3 regions of the Massilia sp. METH4 genome follow, and region 3 is predicted to be linked to each of the others. Evidence: predicted binding sites of a transcription regulator. Region 3 holds the regulator's gene; each other region holds the start of a gene.
What was found. Region 3 encodes sigma-54, which starts transcription at its own class of promoters, with help from an activator protein. Its sites were predicted from a motif close to TGGCANGNAANCTGCTTT; they were not measured.
Positions count from the first base shown of each region.

Region 1: the regulator sigma-54 is predicted to act here: its motif matches at 2,541-2,558, upstream of V6Z91_RS07390 (outer envelope protein).
Region 2: the regulator sigma-54 is predicted to act here: its motif matches at 3,560-3,577, upstream of V6Z91_RS03120 (PEP-CTERM sorting domain-containing protein).

Region 1 is NZ_CP146614.1:1,662,940-1,668,785, forward strand. Features, by position in the region: gene V6Z91_RS07380 (ABC transporter ATP-binding protein) at 1-1,391, opposite strand, end outside; gene V6Z91_RS07385 (GntR family transcriptional regulator) at 1,629-2,408, shown strand; gene V6Z91_RS07390 (outer envelope protein) at 2,634-3,482, shown strand; gene V6Z91_RS07395 (BMP family ABC transporter substrate-binding protein) at 3,504-4,586, shown strand; gene V6Z91_RS07400 (nucleoside deaminase) at 4,643-5,125, shown strand; gene V6Z91_RS07405 (cytochrome P450) at 5,156-5,846, opposite strand, start outside.
Region 2 is NZ_CP146614.1:706,026-711,871, reverse strand. Features, by position in the region: gene V6Z91_RS03135 (TolC family outer membrane protein) at 1-504, shown strand, start outside; gene V6Z91_RS03130 (hypothetical protein) at 905-1,435, shown strand; gene V6Z91_RS03125 (sulfurtransferase) at 1,955-2,866, opposite strand; gene V6Z91_RS03120 (PEP-CTERM sorting domain-containing protein) at 2,952-3,524, opposite strand; gene gmd (GDP-mannose 4,6-dehydratase) at 3,801-4,856, shown strand; gene dnaE (DNA polymerase III subunit alpha) at 4,904-5,846, shown strand, end outside.
Region 3 is NZ_CP146614.1:2,362,251-2,368,096, reverse strand. Features, by position in the region: gene V6Z91_RS10495 (amidohydrolase family protein) at 1-301, opposite strand, end outside; gene V6Z91_RS10490 (enoyl-CoA hydratase/isomerase family protein) at 309-1,391, opposite strand; gene raiA (ribosome-associated translation inhibitor RaiA) at 1,525-1,881, opposite strand; gene V6Z91_RS10480 (RNA polymerase factor sigma-54) at 1,982-3,451, opposite strand; gene lptB (LPS export ABC transporter ATP-binding protein) at 3,502-4,260, opposite strand; gene lptA (lipopolysaccharide transport periplasmic protein LptA) at 4,260-4,844, opposite strand; gene lptC (LPS export ABC transporter periplasmic protein LptC) at 4,862-5,455, opposite strand; gene V6Z91_RS10460 (HAD family hydrolase) at 5,473-5,846, opposite strand, start outside.

The DNA.
Region 1 (5,846 bases), 700 kb from region 3:
ACGCCCTGGTCGCGCAGATCGATGATCGCCTGGCGGATCAGCATCGCCGCGCCGATGTCGACGCCCCAGGTGGGCTGGGCCAGCACCATCACGTTCGGCGCGAGCGCGATCTCGCGGCCGACGATGAATTTCTGGAGATTGCCGCCGGAAAGGCTGGAGGCGGCCGAACCGGGCCCGCCGCATTTCACCTTGAAGCGCTCGATCACGCGCCCGGCGAATTCGCGGATCGCGCCGTGCCGGATGAGACCATGCGCGAGCATGCCGGCGGCATCGGCCAGGTATCCCGTCAGCAGCGCGTTATCGGTCAGCGACATGCCCGGCACGGCACCGCGGCCGAGCCGCTCTTCCGGCACGAAGCCCAGGCCGAGGCGGCGGCGCGCGGCGGCGTTCATGCGGCCCACGTCCTGGCCGAACAGGCGGATACCCTGCGCGTGGCGCAATGGCACCTCGCCGGAGATGGCCTTCATCAATTCCTGCTGGCCGTTGCCGGAAACGCCGGCCAGCCCGACGATCTCGCCGGCGTGGATGTCCAGCGTGATGTTCCGCAGGTCGATGCCGAAAGGCTCGGGGCTGGGCAGCGACAGCTTGTCCAGCGCCAGCCGCACCTCGCCGGGTTCGCGCGGCGCCAGCGTGCACGTGGGCAGGTCGCCGCCGATCATCAGTTCGGCCAGTTCATGGGCCGTCTGGGTCTTCGGTGTGGCGGTGCCGGATACACGGCCGGCGCGCAGCACCGTGGCCTTGTCGCACAGGGCCTGGATCTCGTCGAGCTTGTGGCTGATGTAGAGGATGCTCACGCCTTCCGCGGCGAGCTGGCGCAGCGACACGAACAGCTTCTGCACCGCGTCCGGCGTGAGGACGGACGTGGGTTCATCCATGATCAACAGGCGCGGCGACTGCAGCAGGCAGCGCACGATCTCCACGCGCTGGCGCTCGCCGACGGACATGCTGTGCACGCGCCGATCCGGATCGAGCGGAAGGCCGTAGCGTGCCGATACTTCGCGAATGCGCGGGGCGAGTCTGGCGGGCGTGATCTTCTCGTCCAGCGCCAGCGCGATGTTCTCGGCCACCGTGAGGGTCTCGAACAGCGCGAAGTGCTGGAACACCATGCCGATGCCCAGGCGACGCGCGGCGGCCGGGGAGGGAATGGTCACCTGCCTGCCTTCCCACAGCATCTCGCCGGCGTCCGGGTGCGTGACGCCGTAGATCATCTTCATCAAGGTGCTCTTGCCGGCGCCGTTCTCGCCCAGCACGGCGTGGATTTCGCCCGGCATCACGGTGAGGTCCACGCTGTCGTTGGCGACCACGGAGGGGTAGATCTTGGAAATCCCGAGCAGCCGCAGCCTCGGTTCGGTTTTCTGCCGCCCGTCCGGCGGGGCCTGTGGTTCGGTCATGTACGGCTCCTTCATGGGTAACCGCAAGGCTTCTGCAAGGAACATGCCACCGTTTTCGCCGCGATGGGAACAACGGATGCGTCGATTTGTATACAAACTGCACCATGACATGTGCACTATCTCACCAATTGCGTGCATCCTGCCGATGATCCCTCTTCCGTGTCGTGCACGATTCCTGCTTTACAACTACGATCGCGTACGGATCGAGCCCGATCCCGAGCGAAGCGGAGACTGTCAATGACCAAGCAAGCCCCAGCGGAGCGCCCACGAAGCCACCGCACGCCCGAGGCCGACCCGGCCGAAGGAACGAACCAGCCAACCCGGCCACGCCAGCCGGGCAAGCGCGGCGCCGCCGCCGTCGACCTGCGCATCTACAGCGCCGTCGTCAACGCGGTCATGAGCCACCGCCTGCCGCCCGGCACGCGGCTGGGCGAGGCGGAATTCTGCGAACTGTATGAAGTAAGCCGCACCACGGTGCGCAAGGCGCTGCAGCGACTGGCGCACGACCACATCGTGGTGCTGCGGCCGAATCGCGGCGCCGTCGTTGCCTCGCCATCGCCGGAGGAAGCGCGCGACGTGTTCACGGCGCGCCGGGCCATCGAGCGCGAGATCGTGCCGCTGGTGATCCGGCATATCACGCCCGCATCGATCAAGCGCATCCGCGCCGCGCTCGACGAGGAGGAAGCGGCGCGCCGCAACGGTGACCGTGCGGCGTGGATCCGCCTGGGCGGCGAATTCCACCTGCTGCTGGCCGAACTGGCCGGCAACACGGTGCTGCAGCGCTTCATGGTGGAACTGGTGTCGCGCTCCTCGCTGATCATCGCCGTCTACGAGAATCCGGGCACGCCGATGTGCGGCAACCACGAGCACGACGAATTGCTGGCACTGATCGAGAAGAAGGATGTGGAGGGCGCCACCAGGCTGATCGAACACCACCTGGAAGAGATCGAGGCGCGGCTGCATTTGGGCACACCCGAACGCAAGCTGAGTTTGGCCGAAGCGCTAGCCGGGCTATAAAAAAGATTGTATACAAAACGCTCCAAAGTTGTGTGCATAATGCACCGGCATTGCACATCGGCACCGTGGAGCGAACCGTCTTGGTGCGGGGCTTAAGAGCGGAGGACACACCTGCATAGGACACAGGAGGGGTGGCCCGGTACTTGCTAAGGTACTGTCGACGTTGCATGCAATCAATCGGCACATTGGATGCAATCCGTTACACAACACTTACAAGGACCACGCATGAACACCATTCGTTTCGCTGCTACCTTCGCTCTCGCCGCCACCGCCGCCTGCGCCGCCCAGGCCGCCGACTGGAGCGATACGTCGCTGAGCTATCGCTACGGCTCGAAGTTTTCCGAGCCGTACAACGGTGCCGATATCGTGAAACACGTCGTGAACTTCAGCCATGCCAGCGGTTACAAGTACGGCACCAATTTCTTCAGTGTCGATTACCTGATGTCGGACGAGAACGACCCGTCCGCGGTCGGGTCCAAGTCGGGGGCCCACGAGGCCTATGCGCTGTATCGCCACACCTTCGACCTGGGCAAGATCACCGGCAAAAGCTTCAAGTACGGCCCGATCCGCGGCCTGGGCATCGTGGCCGGCTTCGACATCAACAGCAAGACCGACGCGGGCTACAACTCGAAGAAGCGCATGCTGGTGCTCGGCCCCACGTTCATGTTCGACGTGCCCGGTTTCTGGGACGTGAGCCTGGTAGCGTTGCATGAATCCAACGCTCCGTACAACGGCTATACGCAAACGGCCACCAACCGCTACCGCTACGACACGCACGCTGCCCTGATGAGCTCCTGGAGCATTCCGTTCCCGAACGTGCCGCTGGCGTTCGAAGGCTATGCGAACTACATCGGCACCAAGGGCAAGAACGAATACGGCGGCCCCACCGCGGTCGAGATCAACGTGGACATGAAGCTGATGTACGACGTCAGCTCGCTGGTCGGCGCGAACAAGAACACCTTCAAGCTCGGCGTGGCCTACCAGTACTGGAAGAACAAATTCGGCAACCCGTCGAAGACCGTTCCCGGCGCCACCGCACGAACCCCGATGGTGCGTGCCGAATACCATTTCTGACCAACCTGAAAGAGGAACATCATGAATCGTCGCAAGCTGCTCGCCTTTGCCTCCCTGTCCGCCGCGCTGGGCGCGGCCGTCATCGCACCGGCGCAGGCGCAGGAACCTCTGAAGGTGGGTTTCGTCTACATCGGCCCCGTGGGCGATGCCGGCTGGACCTATGCCCATGAGCAGGGCCGCCTCGAAATGGAAAAGGCGCTGGGCGGCAAGGTGAAGTCCACGTATGTCGAGAACGTGCCCGAGAGCGCGGACGCGGAGCGTGTAATCCGCAAGCTTGCGGCGGATGGCAACAAGCTCATTTTCACGACGTCATTCGGTTACATGAACCCCACGGAAAAAGTGGCGCGGGCATTCCCGAACGTGGTGTTCCAGCATGCCACCGGCTTCAAGACCACGAAGAACATGGGCGCCTACGAGGCGCGGCTGTTCGAAGGTTCCTACCTGCAGGGCATCATCGCGGGCAAGATGACCAAGACGAACACGCTGGGCTTCGTGGGCTCGTTCCCGGTGCCGGAAGTGATCCGCAACATCAACGCCTTCACCCTGGGCGCGCAAAGCGTGAACCCCAGGATCAAGACCAAGATCATCTGGGTGAACAGCTGGTACGACCCGGCCAAGGAACGCCAGGCCGCGGAAACGCTGATCGCGCAAGGGGCCGACGTGCTGACGCAGAACACCGACTCCCCGGCCACCCTGCAGGCGGCCCAGGAAAAGGGCAAGTACGCGTTCGGCTGGGATTCCGACATGCAGCGCTTCGCACCGAAGGCGCACCTCACCGCGAGCACCAACCAGTGGGGCGGCTACTACACCGAGGTGGCCAAGGCCGTGCTGGCGGGCACCTGGAAGACCGGCCACGTGCACGGCGGCCTGAAGGAAGGCATGGTCAAGATGTCGCCGTTGAACCCGGTGGTGCCGGCCGACGCGGCCAAGATCTTCGAGGCGAAGAAGGCCGCCTTCACGGCCGGCACCTCGACGCCGTTCACGGGCCCGATCAAGGACCAGTCGGGCGCCCTCAAGGTGCCTGCCGGCGTGGCGATGCCGATGAAGGAGCTCATGTCGATGAACTTCTACGTGCAGGGCGTGGAAGGCACGATTCCAAAGTAAATTCCTTTTGGCGGAACGGGCTTGCCCCCGTTCCGTTTTTTTTTCGAGATAACGATATGGCAGAACCGACAGCGCGCGACCACCAGTTCCTGACGGACGTGCTCGCGCTGGCCCAGCGCTCGCGCGACGAAGGCCACCATCCGTTTGCCGCGATCATCGCCGATGCGGATGGCAATGTGATCGCGCAGGCGATGAACGCATCGAGCAGCGACCGCACCGCACACGCGGAAATGAATGCACTGCGCATCGCGTCATCGCAGTATTCGCCCGAGAAGCTCGCGGGCGCCACGATGTACACGAACGCCGAACCATGCGCGATGTGCGCCGGCGGCACCTACTGGAGCGGCGTGGGGCGCGTGGTGTACGCGATGTCCGAAGCGACGCTGCTGTCGCTCACGGGCAGCGATCCCGAGAATCCGACCTTGTCGCTGCCGTGCCGGCAGGTGTTCGCCGCCGGGCAAAGGCCGACCGAGGTGATCGGGCCGTGGCGGGAGGAGGAGGCGAAGGTGGCCCACCAGGGGTTCTGGCACAAGAGCTGACATTTCATTACGCCCCCGGCGCCGGCGGGGTCAGCCAGCGGTTTTCCTCGAACGCAACCGCATGCTCATCGCCGTCGGCCCCATCACAAACCCCATCACCTCGTCCGGCGCCAACCGATCCCGCGCCTGCACATCGACGAGCTCGAACCGCCCCAGCAACATCGCCATCGCCACCTTCAACTCGATCAGCGACAGGTACCGCCCTGGGCACATGCGCGGGCCGGCACCGAAGGGCAGCGCCACGCCCTTGTCCGCGCCGCCTCCCGCCAGCCAGCGCTCCGGCTCGAAGCTGTGCGGCTCCGGAAACACGCCGCCATCCACGCTGTCGTGCCGCAGCACGCACCACAGCAGTGTATCCTTCGGCAGCTTCACGCCCATCACCGTGGTTTCGCGCTGCGCCTGCAAAGGGATGAACGGCGCGGGCGGCTTCAGGCGCATCGCTTCGAGGGCACATGCTTCCAGGTAGTCGAGCGCGTTGATGCTTTCCAGCGTCGGCACCTGGGCATGCTGGCGTACTTCCTCCTGCACGCGCGCCAGCGCATCCGGGTTTTGCCACAGCAGCCAGATCAGCCAGGCCAGCGCGCTGGACGTGGTGTCCTCGCCCGCCAGCAGCATGGTGGTGACGTTGCCGGCCACGGAGCTGTCGTCGACGCCGCTGTCCGGCCGGTCGGCTGCGGCCAGCATCGCTTGCAGCATGTTCGCCGGCTGTTCCCGCAGCGTG
Region 2 (5,846 bases), 1.7 Mb from region 3:
CACGCGCCGCGCCTGGACGTGGTGGCCACGCTCAACAAGGCGAATGCCGAGACGCTGAACACGTACACGCAGGAATCGACGTCGCGCGTGCTGGGAGTGCAGTTGACGGTGCCGCTGTACCAGGGCGGTTACGTAAACGCCAGCACGCGCCAGGCGGTGGCTGGGGAAGAGCGCGCCAAGTCCGAGCTCGACGCCGAGCGCGACCGCATCCTCGTCGAATTACGCAAGCAGTACAGTGCCGTCGTCAGCGGCGTCACGCGCATTCGGGCGCTGGAGAAAGCGGTCGAGTCGGGCAAGCTGCTGATGACGGCGACCGAGCAGAGCATCAAGGGCGGCGTGCGCATCAATCTCGACTTGCTCAATGCCCGTCAACAGCTGTTTGCCAGCGAACGCGACCTGGCCCAGGCCCGCTACAACTACCTGCTGGCGCTCTTGCGGCTGCGCGCCGCCGCCGGCATGCTGGGGCCGGACGACGTGCGCGAGATCGCGCTGTATTTCCGCTGAGGCGAGGTTCGCGGACCCGCACGGCTTCGGGACCGAAGTTCAATATCGTCATCGGTTCAGGCGCAGCAGCGCAACGTCGGTCTCGTCGTTGCGGACGCACATCCGCGCCGCCACGCGCCGCTTGCGCGGCCCAACGCACCCCGCCAGGACCAGGATATTCGGGCCGCACTGGCATAGTTGTAGGCCCTTGCGAACAGCTTCTGCCAATTCTATCACCCGAACAATCACAGTAAAGGACTGGGGGTTTCGGAAAGGACAGACAGTGACAATCCGGAGGTGTACGTGCAATTGAAGAAATCCGATTGACTCATTACCTGGATTGGCGCGACGGAGTCAGATTCCCTGCCGAGGCTGGTTGAAATTTCGAAATTTCAGTGTGGGTTCATGAGGTGATGAAACGATGAAAAATAGGATATTTCTTTGTATTTCAGTACTGCTCTCTATGCCAGGGGGAGTCACAGCCGATTCATTGCCGGATCCGAAAGAATGTAAAACCTTAGGAAAAAACCTATTGCTCAAACTGTCGGCAAAAAGCGATGCTGAGGGTTCAAAGTCGCCCATTCATTTAACGGTGACGATCAAGAATATTGGAGAGGATAACGTCTCCTTGGTTCCCTATATGGGTCTGGAGCATTACTGGCTAAGATTTGAAGTGCGCGATGCATCAGGGGAGAAGATGACATGGATCGGTCCCGACATTAACCTGCGGTCCACAAGCAAACGTGTGGTGCTATACCCGGGCTATTTTTGGGGCGTGACTATCCGTAACATTGAAGATCACTATAACATTTCTCGGCCTGGACAGTATTCTATCCGCGCAATCTATGGCATAACATGGGATGGGTCATGCCCAATGGGGAAACACCTTTCTAACGTAGTTACGGTCGAAAGAAGGGCTAACGGAAAACCGTTAACGCTTGTCAAAGAGTAGAAACCACCTTTTGCACTCCATGCGGCTTCCGTTGACGAAACCCTCGATGAAGGGGTATGCCCGGCCGCTTCGCGGAAGGTGAACGCCTCCACGAACTAAGAGCGCCTAACAAAACCCGCAGGGCAAGGCGCGGCGTCGAAGACAGTACACCTGTACGGCGAGACGCTGCAACGCAGCCATGGGGGTTTTGTTAGGCGCTCTAAGCGCTGCGTGATGCAAGACGGGGATGCGTTCGGCGCAGGTGACTATGGCGTCCGCATCGAGCCCCCAAACTACGGCGATCTGCCCACCCTCGTAGTGCTCAACAATGCCTTCGCAGCCCAAGCAGTGTTCCCTGGAGATTCTGCCCTGCAGGGCAGAATCGTTACGCAGGCGCGGAGCATGCTCCGCGAAACCCCTGCTCCACCGGCTGCCCTCGCCGGGCTTGACTCCAGGGTTACCCCTTCGGGTGTAGAGATGCTCCCATCCACAAGCAGATGAGGCTTCACTGAATGAAGCTTGGATTGAACGACGCTACCGTCAGGCCGTCGTCTTGTCGTGGCAATGCGGGCACGAAACCCCATACACATATTCCGGCGCCAGTTGCTGGCGCGGGGTGACGACGGCGCGGCAGGCGAAGCATTGCACCGTTTCGGTCGGCTCCAGCTTCGGGTTGAGGGCCGTGCGGTAGTCGAACACGAAGCAATCGCCCGTGTAGTGCGCGCCGCCCACTTCCTCGAAGTATTTCAAGATGCCGCCCTCGAGCTGGTACACATTGTCGTAGCCGATGTTCTGCATGTGGATCGCCGCCTTTTCGCAGCGGATGCCGCCGGTGCAGAACGTCACCACGGTCTTGCCTTCGAAATCGGCCTTGTGCTCTTCGATCACCTGCGGGAATTCGGTGAACTTCTTGATGCGGTAGTCGACCGTGTTGTCGAACGTGCCCACGTCCACTTCGAAGTCGTTGCGCGTGTCCACCATCACCACCGGCTTGCCGTCGTCGTCATGCCCCTGGTCCAGCCAGCGCTTCAGGGTCTTCGCTTCCACGAACGGGGCGCGGCCCAGTTCGGGCTTGATCAGCGGCATGCGCATCGTGATGATCTCGGCCTTGATCTTGACCAGCATGCGCTTGTGCGACTGCTCGGCCGACAGGCTTTCCTTCACTTCCAGGTCGGCCAGGCGCGCGTCGGCGCGCACCCAGGCAAGGAACTCGTCGATGTTTTCCCGGGTGCCGGAGAGGAACATATTGATGCCCTCGGGTGTCAGCAGGATCGTGCCCTTCAGGCCGAGGCGCTGCGTGATGTCCTGGTACTGCGGACGCAGGACGTCGAGATTGTCCAGCGTGATGAACTTGTAGGCGGCGATGTTGACGAAGGGGCCGGTGGCCTGCGCCGCCGGATGTGCCGGAACGGCGCCGGCCGGGGCGGGGGCGCCGGGAGTGCTAGCTTGCATAACGGATCAGAAAGGAAGTGCGGAACAGCCGACATTATAAGCGTATCGGCTGGCATTTCCCCCGTGCCGCCGCTGCTCTTCCGATCTATGCAACAGCGGCCGCGCCGCGGCGCCGCAGGCGCGGCGCGAGCATCGCGGCCAGGCCGATGCCGGCCAGCAGCAGCGAGGATGGTTCCGGCACGGCCTGGCGCTCTTCCTGCAACGACCAGTGCGCGTAAGTCACGCCGGCCCCCTTGGCGGCATTGCCGACCACGATATACGGAATGATCGGGTCGACATAGCGCGTGGAGGTGTTCGTGAAGCCCACGCCGTGGACGCCCAGGAAGCTGAAGTCGTAGGCCGTCACGACCAGGCAGCTGAGCGGGTTCGAGCAGCCGTTCGTCCGGCCCGGCGATGTGTCATACACCCCCTGGAACACGAGCCTGTCGAGGGCATCGGCGGCGGCATAGCTGTCGTCGAAATTGAAAAATCCCAGGTTGCCGGTGGTCGGGCGCGCATCCGAGAACGACACGTCATAAGTATGCCCGTCGAATTCCACGCCCTGCGCACCCATCAGGATGCCGTTCGTGACGACGAGGATCGGTCCCGCGTGGGCCGCGGTTTGCATGCCCAGCAGCAAGCCGCCGGCAAGGAGGATATTCTTGAAGATGTTTCGCACGAGAGGCTCCTGGTCATGGGGTGTCGGAGCTCGTGTAAGCAAGCATGATGCCAGCAAGATAATCTTGAGGAAAATCAATGATATGGTTGAGTCGGCGCAAACAGGCTCCGCGAAACTGTAAGATTTTCCGACAGTTAAGTTCAGTTGTGAACAGTGCATGGTCGTTACGTGTCGAAAGCGCCATTTCCGGCTTCGCGATCGCGGCAGTTCGAATGGCCGCCACGCTGATATCTCCGCTATAATTTCCGGTTTTCCTATCACATTGTCTGCTTGCCCATGAATAACACGAAACGCGTCCTGGTCACGGGCATTTCCGGTCAGGACGGTGCTTACCTGGCACAGCTGCTGCTCGAAAAAGGTTACGAGGTCACGGGCACGTTCCGCCGCACCAGCTCGGTCAACTTCTGGCGCATCGAAGAACTGGGCATCCAGAACCACTCGAACCTGAAGCTGGTCGAGCACGACCTGACCGACCTGTCGTCGTCGATCCGCCTGCTGCAGAACGGCCAGTTCCACGAGATCTACAACCTGGCGGCGCAAAGCTTCGTGGGCGTGTCGTTCGAGCAACCGGTCACCACGGCCGAGATCACCGGCATCGGCGCCGTCAACCTGCTCGAGGCGATCCGCATCGTCGACCCGAAGATCCGCTTCTACCAGGCATCGACCTCGGAAATGTTCGGCAAGGTGCAGGCGATCCCGCAGAAGGAAGACACGCCGTTCTACCCGCGCAGCCCGTATGGCGTGGCCAAGCTGTATGCGCACTGGATGACGGTGAACTACCGCGAGTCGTACGGCATCTTCGGTTCCTCGGGCATCCTGTTCAACCACGAGTCGCCGCTGCGCGGCCGCGAGTTCGTCACGCGCAAGATCACCGACTCGGTGGCCAAGATCAAGCTGGGCAAGCTCGAGGTGCTGGAACTGGGCAACCTGGACGCCAAGCGCGACTGGGGCTTCGCCAAGGAATACGTGGAAGGCATGTGGCGCATCCTGCAGGCCGACCGGCCGGACACCTATGTGCTGGCCACCAACCGCACCGAGACCGTGCGCGATTTCGTGACGATGGCCTTCAAGGCGGCCGGCATCGCGATTCGCTGGCATGGCAGCGGCGAGAATGAAACGGGCCACGAAGTGGGGAACGACGGGCAGGCCGGCAAGGTGCTGGTACGCATCAGCCCGAAATACTACCGCCCGGCCGAGGTGGACCTGTTGATCGGCGACCCGGCCAAGGCGAAGAAGGAACTGGGCTGGGAACCGAAGACCACGCTGGAAGAGCTGTGCCAGATGATGGTCGAGGCCGACCTGCGCCGCAATACCGCCGGCTTCTCGTTCTGATCCCCCTGTAGAATAGCGCGTTCCGCCGTCCCCATTTCGTGAGCTTCATGAGTACCACCACCCTCGAACAGCCTGTCATCCAGCCCGACGAACCCGCAGCGCCGCCGGGCCCGGATTTCGTCCACCTGCGGGTGCACTCGGAGTATTCGATCGTCGACGGCCTGGTGCGCATCGACGACCTGGTGAAGGCCGCGGCGAAGGACCGGCAGGGCGCGCTCGCCGTCACCGACCTGTCGAACCTGTTCGGCATGGTCAAGTTCTACAAGGCCGCCCGCGGCAAGGGCGTCAAGCCCGTGATCGGCTGCGACGTGTGGATCACCAACGATGACAACCGCGACAAGCCATCGCGCCTGCTGCTGCTGGCAAAGAACCGCGTGGGCTACCTGCAGCTGTGCGAACTGCTGTCGCAGGCATGGCTGACGAACCAGTACAAGGGCCGCGCCGAGCTGCGCACCGAATGGTTGCAGGCGCTGAAGGACCAGTCGTATGACGTGCTGCCCGGCGAGAGCGGCGCCAACGGGCTGATCGCCTTGTCGGGCGCGCAGTTCGGCGATATCGGTTGCGCGATCGACAACGGCAACCTGGAGCTCGCCGAGCAGCATGCGCGCAAGTGGTCGGCCATCTTCCCCGGCCATTTCTACATCGAGATCCAGCGCGCCGGCCAGCCCAACCAGGAAGCCCAGGTGCGCCAGTCGGTGGCCCTGGCGGCCAGGCTGCGCCTGCCCGTGGTGGCCACCCACCCGGTGCAGTTCATGTCCGAGTCCGAGTTCATCGCGCACGAAGCCCGCATCTGTATCGCCGAAGGCGAAATGATCGCCAACGCCAGGCGCGTGAAGCGCTTCAACGAGCAGATGCGCTTCATGACGCAGGAAGAGATGGCGATCCTGTTCGAGGACCTGCCGGCCGCGTTGCAGAATTCCGTGGAAATCGCCAGGCGCTGCAACGTCACGCTCACGCTGGGCAAGCCGCAGCTTCCGAATTTCCCCACGC
Region 3 (5,846 bases):
AGTCGTTCTCGGCGCGCACCTTGGTGTACTCGTCGTCGATCTTGCGCGCCGGGCTGCCCCACACATAGGCCACGGACAGCAGCGCGGCGCGCCGGATGCCGGCGGTGTCGAGCAGCGCGATCACGTCCTTCCCCGCGATCGCGGGCGGTCCGCCCGCGCCCGTGTCGAGCAGCCGCGCCATTGCCGGGCTGAACAGGTGCTGGTGGTGGTCTACCAGCAGCACCGGCTCGGCGGCCTCGTCGGCGCGAGCCGGCAGCGCCAGCGCAGCGGCGGTCCATGTCAGGAATGCGCGGCGGTCCAAGACGGCCTCACAGGTGCCGCAACGGATGGGCCCACGAAGGCCAGGCCGGCTCAAAGAAGCGCGCCACCATCTCGTCCGTCACCGCTTCCAGCGTGGGTGGATTCCAGCGCGGCGCATGGTCCTTATCGATGACGAGCGCGCGCGCGCCTTCGATCACCTCGCCGTGCTCGAAGGTGCGTCGCACCAGGTTGCGTTCCATGCGCAGGCAGTCGGCAATGCCCATCGTGGCGCCGCGCCGGATCATCTCGAGCGTGACGCGCATCATCAGCGGCGAGCGGCGTTCCATCGCGGCCAGTGTCTTCTGCGCGAACGGGTGATCGTCGCGGCGCAGCGAGGCGACGATGTCCAGCACGGAATGCTGCGAGAAATGGTCGTCGATCAGTGCGCGGTGCGCCTGCAATTCCGACGGGCCCGCTTCCTCGCGCAGCGGGCGGGCGAACATGGCGACCGCCTCGCGCAGGCCGGCGCCGGCCGTGGAACCGACCAGGTCGGCCAGCAGTGGCAGCTCGGGCGCGGGCACGTAATGGTCCGCCAGCTTGCAATACAGCGCATCGGCCGCGCCGATCGTGACGGCGGTCAACGCCAGGTAAATGCCGAGCTTGCCGGGCGCGCGCGACAGGAAGTAGCTGCCGCCCACGTCGGGGAACAGGCCGATGTTTACCTCGGGCATCGCCAGGCGCGTGCGGTCCGTCACCACGCGCACGCCGCATTGCGGGCCGCCCTGCGCAATGCCCATGCCGCCGCCCATCACCACGCCATCCATCACGGCGACATACGGTTTGGGGAAGCAGTGCACGACATAGTTCAGCGCATATTCCTCGGTGAAGAAATCCTCGATCTGGGCACTGCCGCCCTGCGGCGTGGCGCTGCCGGCGGCATGGAAGAAGCGGATATCGCCGCCCGCGCACAAGGCCTTCTCGGTAGTGCTGCGGATGACGACGGCGGCAATGTCATCGTCGTCGCGCCAGGACAGCAGCGTGCCCGTGATCGTCCGGATCATGTCGAGCGACAGCGAGTTCAATGCCTTGGGACGGTCGAGTGTGATGAAGCCGGTGCCGTTGCGCACCTTCGTATGGACGTGGTCGGTCATGGTGTCTCGCATCGTTGTCGTTATTGGCCTCATTCTAGCCATGGATGCGAAGGGTGTGGCATAAATCCTTCAGTGCTGACATAACAAAGGGCGCATCGCGCGCCCTTTTGTTGCAGCAGACCTGCGCCCGTCGTTATGCGGGCGACGCGGGGATCTCGCTCTCGCTCAGGTGCTTGATGGTTTCGTGATTGTGGTTCTGCACTTTATCCTTGTGCTTCATGACCTGGCGGTCCAGCTTGTCGATCAGCGTGTCGATGGCCGCATACAAGTCTTGCGCGACGCTTTCGACGAATACCGTTTTGCCCGACATGCGCAGATTGATTTCCGCCTTCTGCCTTTTTTCTTTCTCGGTGAGATTATCTACACTCAGGATCACACTTACATCGATCAGCTGATCGAAATGGCGTCTAACGCGTTCCAGCTTGTTCTGCACATACTCGCGAATGGCAGGGGTAACGTCGATATGGTGTCCACTGATAGTCAGATTCATACACACACTCCTAAAGAAATATTTACAGGTTCGTGCGGTCTCCACCAATCAAGACGGCGGCGCAGAGGAACCCATGCACTGCATGAAAAGCAAAGAGTGACTACAAAGACTTGCGGAGGCTGACTGGAGGGATTTTCAATGCTTCGCGATACTTGGCGACGGTGCGCCGTGCAATCACCATGCCTTGTTCACCCAGCATGTCCGCAATCTTACTGTCGGATAAAGGGTTCTTCGGGTCTTCGGCTCCTGTGAATTGCACAATCAGCGCCCTGATCGCAGTCGAGGAAGCTTCCCCACCAGCTTCGGTTGCGACATGGCTGCCAAAAAAGTACTTCAACTCAAACATGCCGTGAGGGGTCAGCATGTATTTTTGAGTTGTTACCCGAGAGATAGTGCTCTCGTGCAGGCCCAGTGTATCAGCAATCTCGCGCAACACAAGGGGCCTCATTGCCACAGCGCCATGCGAGAAAAAGTTCTTCTGCCGCTCGACGATGGCCTGGGCCACGCGGAGGATGGTGTCGAAGCGCTGGCGCATGTTCTTGATGAGCCACTTGGCTTCCTGCAACTGGGCGCTCATCTGCGATTCGCCCTTGCCCTGCTTGAGCAGGCTGGCATACAGCGCATTGACACGCAGGCGCGGCATCACGTCGTTGTTCAGTGTGACGACCCAGCCGTTGCGTCCTTTCTTCACCACCACGTCCGGTACCACATAGTCTGACACGTCGGGTGCGAAGGCGGCGCCCGGATGCGGATTGCATTGGCGAATCACGGCCTGCGCCTCTCGCAAGTCTTCGTCATCGCAATCGAGCGCCTTCTTGAGCTTGTTGAAGTCGCGCTGGGCGAACCATTGCAGGTGTTTTTCGACGATGCACAGCGCCATGCGGCGGGTCACCAGCGGCACGTTCGGCATGCGCCGGATCTGCAGCGCCAGGCATTCGGAGGCGTTGCGGGCGCCGATGCCGGGCGGGTCGAAGCTCTGCAGCAGTTTCAGGGCCGTGCGCAACTCGTCGATCTCGATTTCCAGCTCTTCCGGCAAGCGTTCATGGATCTCTTCCAGGCTCTCTTCGAGATAGCCGTTGTCGTCCAGCGCGTCGATGATCAGTTCCACCAGGGCGCGATCGCGGGATTCGAGGACCGTGACGCGCATCTGCTCCATCAGGTGCTCGCGCAGGCTGCGGTGGCTCGCTTCCAGCTGCGGGCGGGCATCGTCGTCGTCCGGGCCCTTGCCGCTGCCGGCGCTGCCCCAGTCGAGGTCGCCGGTGGCCAGCCCTTCGCCATCGCCGCCGTCATACGCCTCCGGTTCCGGCGCGGCCGGCGCGTCGTGCGCCGGGCCGCCCTCCGGCGGCGCCTCGGTGCCGCCCTGCGAGGTATTGATCGCGCCATCGGCCAGCAGGCGCACCGAGCGGTCGAGCGGATCGTCGAGCCGCTCGAGCAGGGGGTTATCGGTCAGCAGCTGTTCCAGTTCCTGGTGCAGCTCCAGCGTGGACAATTGCAGCAGCCGGATCGACTGCTGCAGTTGCGGCGTCAGCGCGAGATGCTGGGAAGTGCGCAGTTGCAAAGACTGTTTCATGGCTGATCAATAACGTTCAAGGGCTGCGTTCAAGGGCTGGAAATGGTGGATCACATGCGGAAATGTTCACCCAGATAAACGCGGCGCACGGATTCGTCGGCAATGATGTCGTCCGGCCGGCCGGAAGCCAGTACGCTGCCCTGATTGATGATATACGCCCGGTCGCAGATGCCCAGCGTTTCGCGCACGTTGTGATCCGTGATCAATACGCCGATGCCACGCTCCTTCAGGAAGCGCACGATGCGCTGGATTTCGATCACCGCGATCGGGTCCACGCCGGCGAACGGCTCGTCGAGCAGCACGAAACGCGGGTTGGTGGCCAGCGCGCGGGCGATTTCCACGCGGCGCCGCTCGCCGCCGGACAGCGACAGCGCCGTGTTCTCGCGCAGCTTCTCGATCTGCAGGTCGGCCAGCAGCGCGTTCAGCCGCGCATCGATGTCGGCCTTCGGCAAGGCCTTGCCATTGACCTTCTGGATCTCCAGCACGGCACGGATATTGTCCTCCACCGTCAGCTTGCGGAACACGGAGGCTTCCTGCGGCAGGTAGGACAGGCCGAGCGTGGCGCGCTTGTGGATCGGCAGCGTCGAGATGTCGGTACCGTCGAGGTCGATGGTGCCGGCGTCCGAGGCGACGAGGCCCACGATCATGTAGAACGACGTGGTCTTGCCCGCGCCGTTCGGACCCAGCAGGCCCACCACTTCGCCGCACGCCAGCTGCAAAGACACGTCGTGCACCACCTGCCGCTTGCCATAGCTCTTTTGCAAGCCACGCACGATCAGCGTGCTGCAATTCTGTTGCGCTCCGTCCATCAGTCCCCCGCTGCCGGCGCGGCCGGCGGTTGGGTGGTGCCGGCCGGCGGCGGCGCCGTGCGTTTCGGCTGGATCACCATCGTGCCGCGGCCCGCGCCCGGCTTGTCGTTACCCGTGCTGGTATTGCGCACGCTGAAGAATTCGCGGCGGCTGTCGTAGGAGATGAATTCGCCCTCGACCTCGTCGCTCGGCTTGCTGCCTTCGAGGCGGCGGATTTTCGCCTTCGAATACATCTTCACCAGCTCGCCCTTTTCATCGTATTCGATGCGGTCGGCCTCGCCTTCCATCCACTGGTCGCCCTCGCCGTCGCGCTTCTGGCGGAAGGTCACCTTCTTGCCGCCGCCGGTCAGGGTGGCCAGCTGGTAGCCGTCCGGCGTGTAGGTCACCACCGCCTTGTCGGCCTTCATGCGCAGCGTGCCGCGGGTGAGCGTCACGTCGCCGGTGAAGGTGTACACCTGCTTGACGTCGTCCGCGTCCAGGCGGCCGTAGTTGATTTCCGTGGGCTTGTACGAGTCGGCCTTCTCGGCCGCCGCGAACCCCGCCGCTCCCAGCAGCAGTAACGCCGACAGTATGAGTTTCTTCATCTTCGATTCCTATTTGTCTATTGCCGCGCCCGGGGTGGATACACGATCGTGCCGCGCCCCAGCTGCAACTGGCGGGTGGCATTGTTGGCCTGCATGCCCACGCCGGTGGCGGTGGCGCCGCCGCTCTGCATCCGCACCGGCTGGTCCGTTTCCATGCGGTCCTCGTCGGGATAAATCGTCAGCTTTTCCGTCGTCAGCGTCATGTCCCGTGCGTTCGGCGCGGCGGCGCGGTGGATGTTCACGTTCTTCGTCAACGTCACGCGCGCATTGTCCTGGTCAACGCGGGCACGCTCGGCGCGGATGTCCATCGGCGGCTTGTCGCCCGACAGGCTGCGCACCACCGGCTTCTCGACCTCCGACGAATCGTCGGACGGCCGGTGCGTCAGCTTGTCGCCTGAAATGATGTAGCTGGGCTGGCCGGTCTTCGTCATGCGCACGAACGAGAAGCGCTCCACGATGTAATCCGGCTCGTCGACCTTGATGCCCGCCTCCATTTCTCCGCCGGCCCGATCCATCATCTGGACGAGCCAGAACGAGCCCAGCGCGCCGAACAGCGCGAGCATCATGCCGATCGACAGCCGGTAGCGGTGGGCGGTTCGCTGGTTGCGCATGGCTTCTCCTTGAAACGTCAGCCCAGGAACTGGGCCATCACGCGCTCGTAACTGCCTTGCGCACGCATCACGAATTCGCACACTTCGCGCACGGCGCCATGGCCGCCACGGTTTTCCGTCACGTGATGCACGCGCGTGAGCACTTCCGGGCGCGCGTTCGGCACCGCCACGGCGAAACCGACGCGCGACAGGATGGGTAGATCGACCACGTCGTCGCCGATGAACCCCACCTGCTCCTCGGAAAGGTTCAGCTGGGCCAGCAGCGCCTTGAACGGCGTGAGCTTGTCATGCCCGCCCTGGTGCACGAATTCGATCGCCAGGTCCTTGGCGCGCGCCGTCACCTGCGGCGAACGGCGCGCGCTGATGATGCCGGTGAGGATGCCCGCTTCCT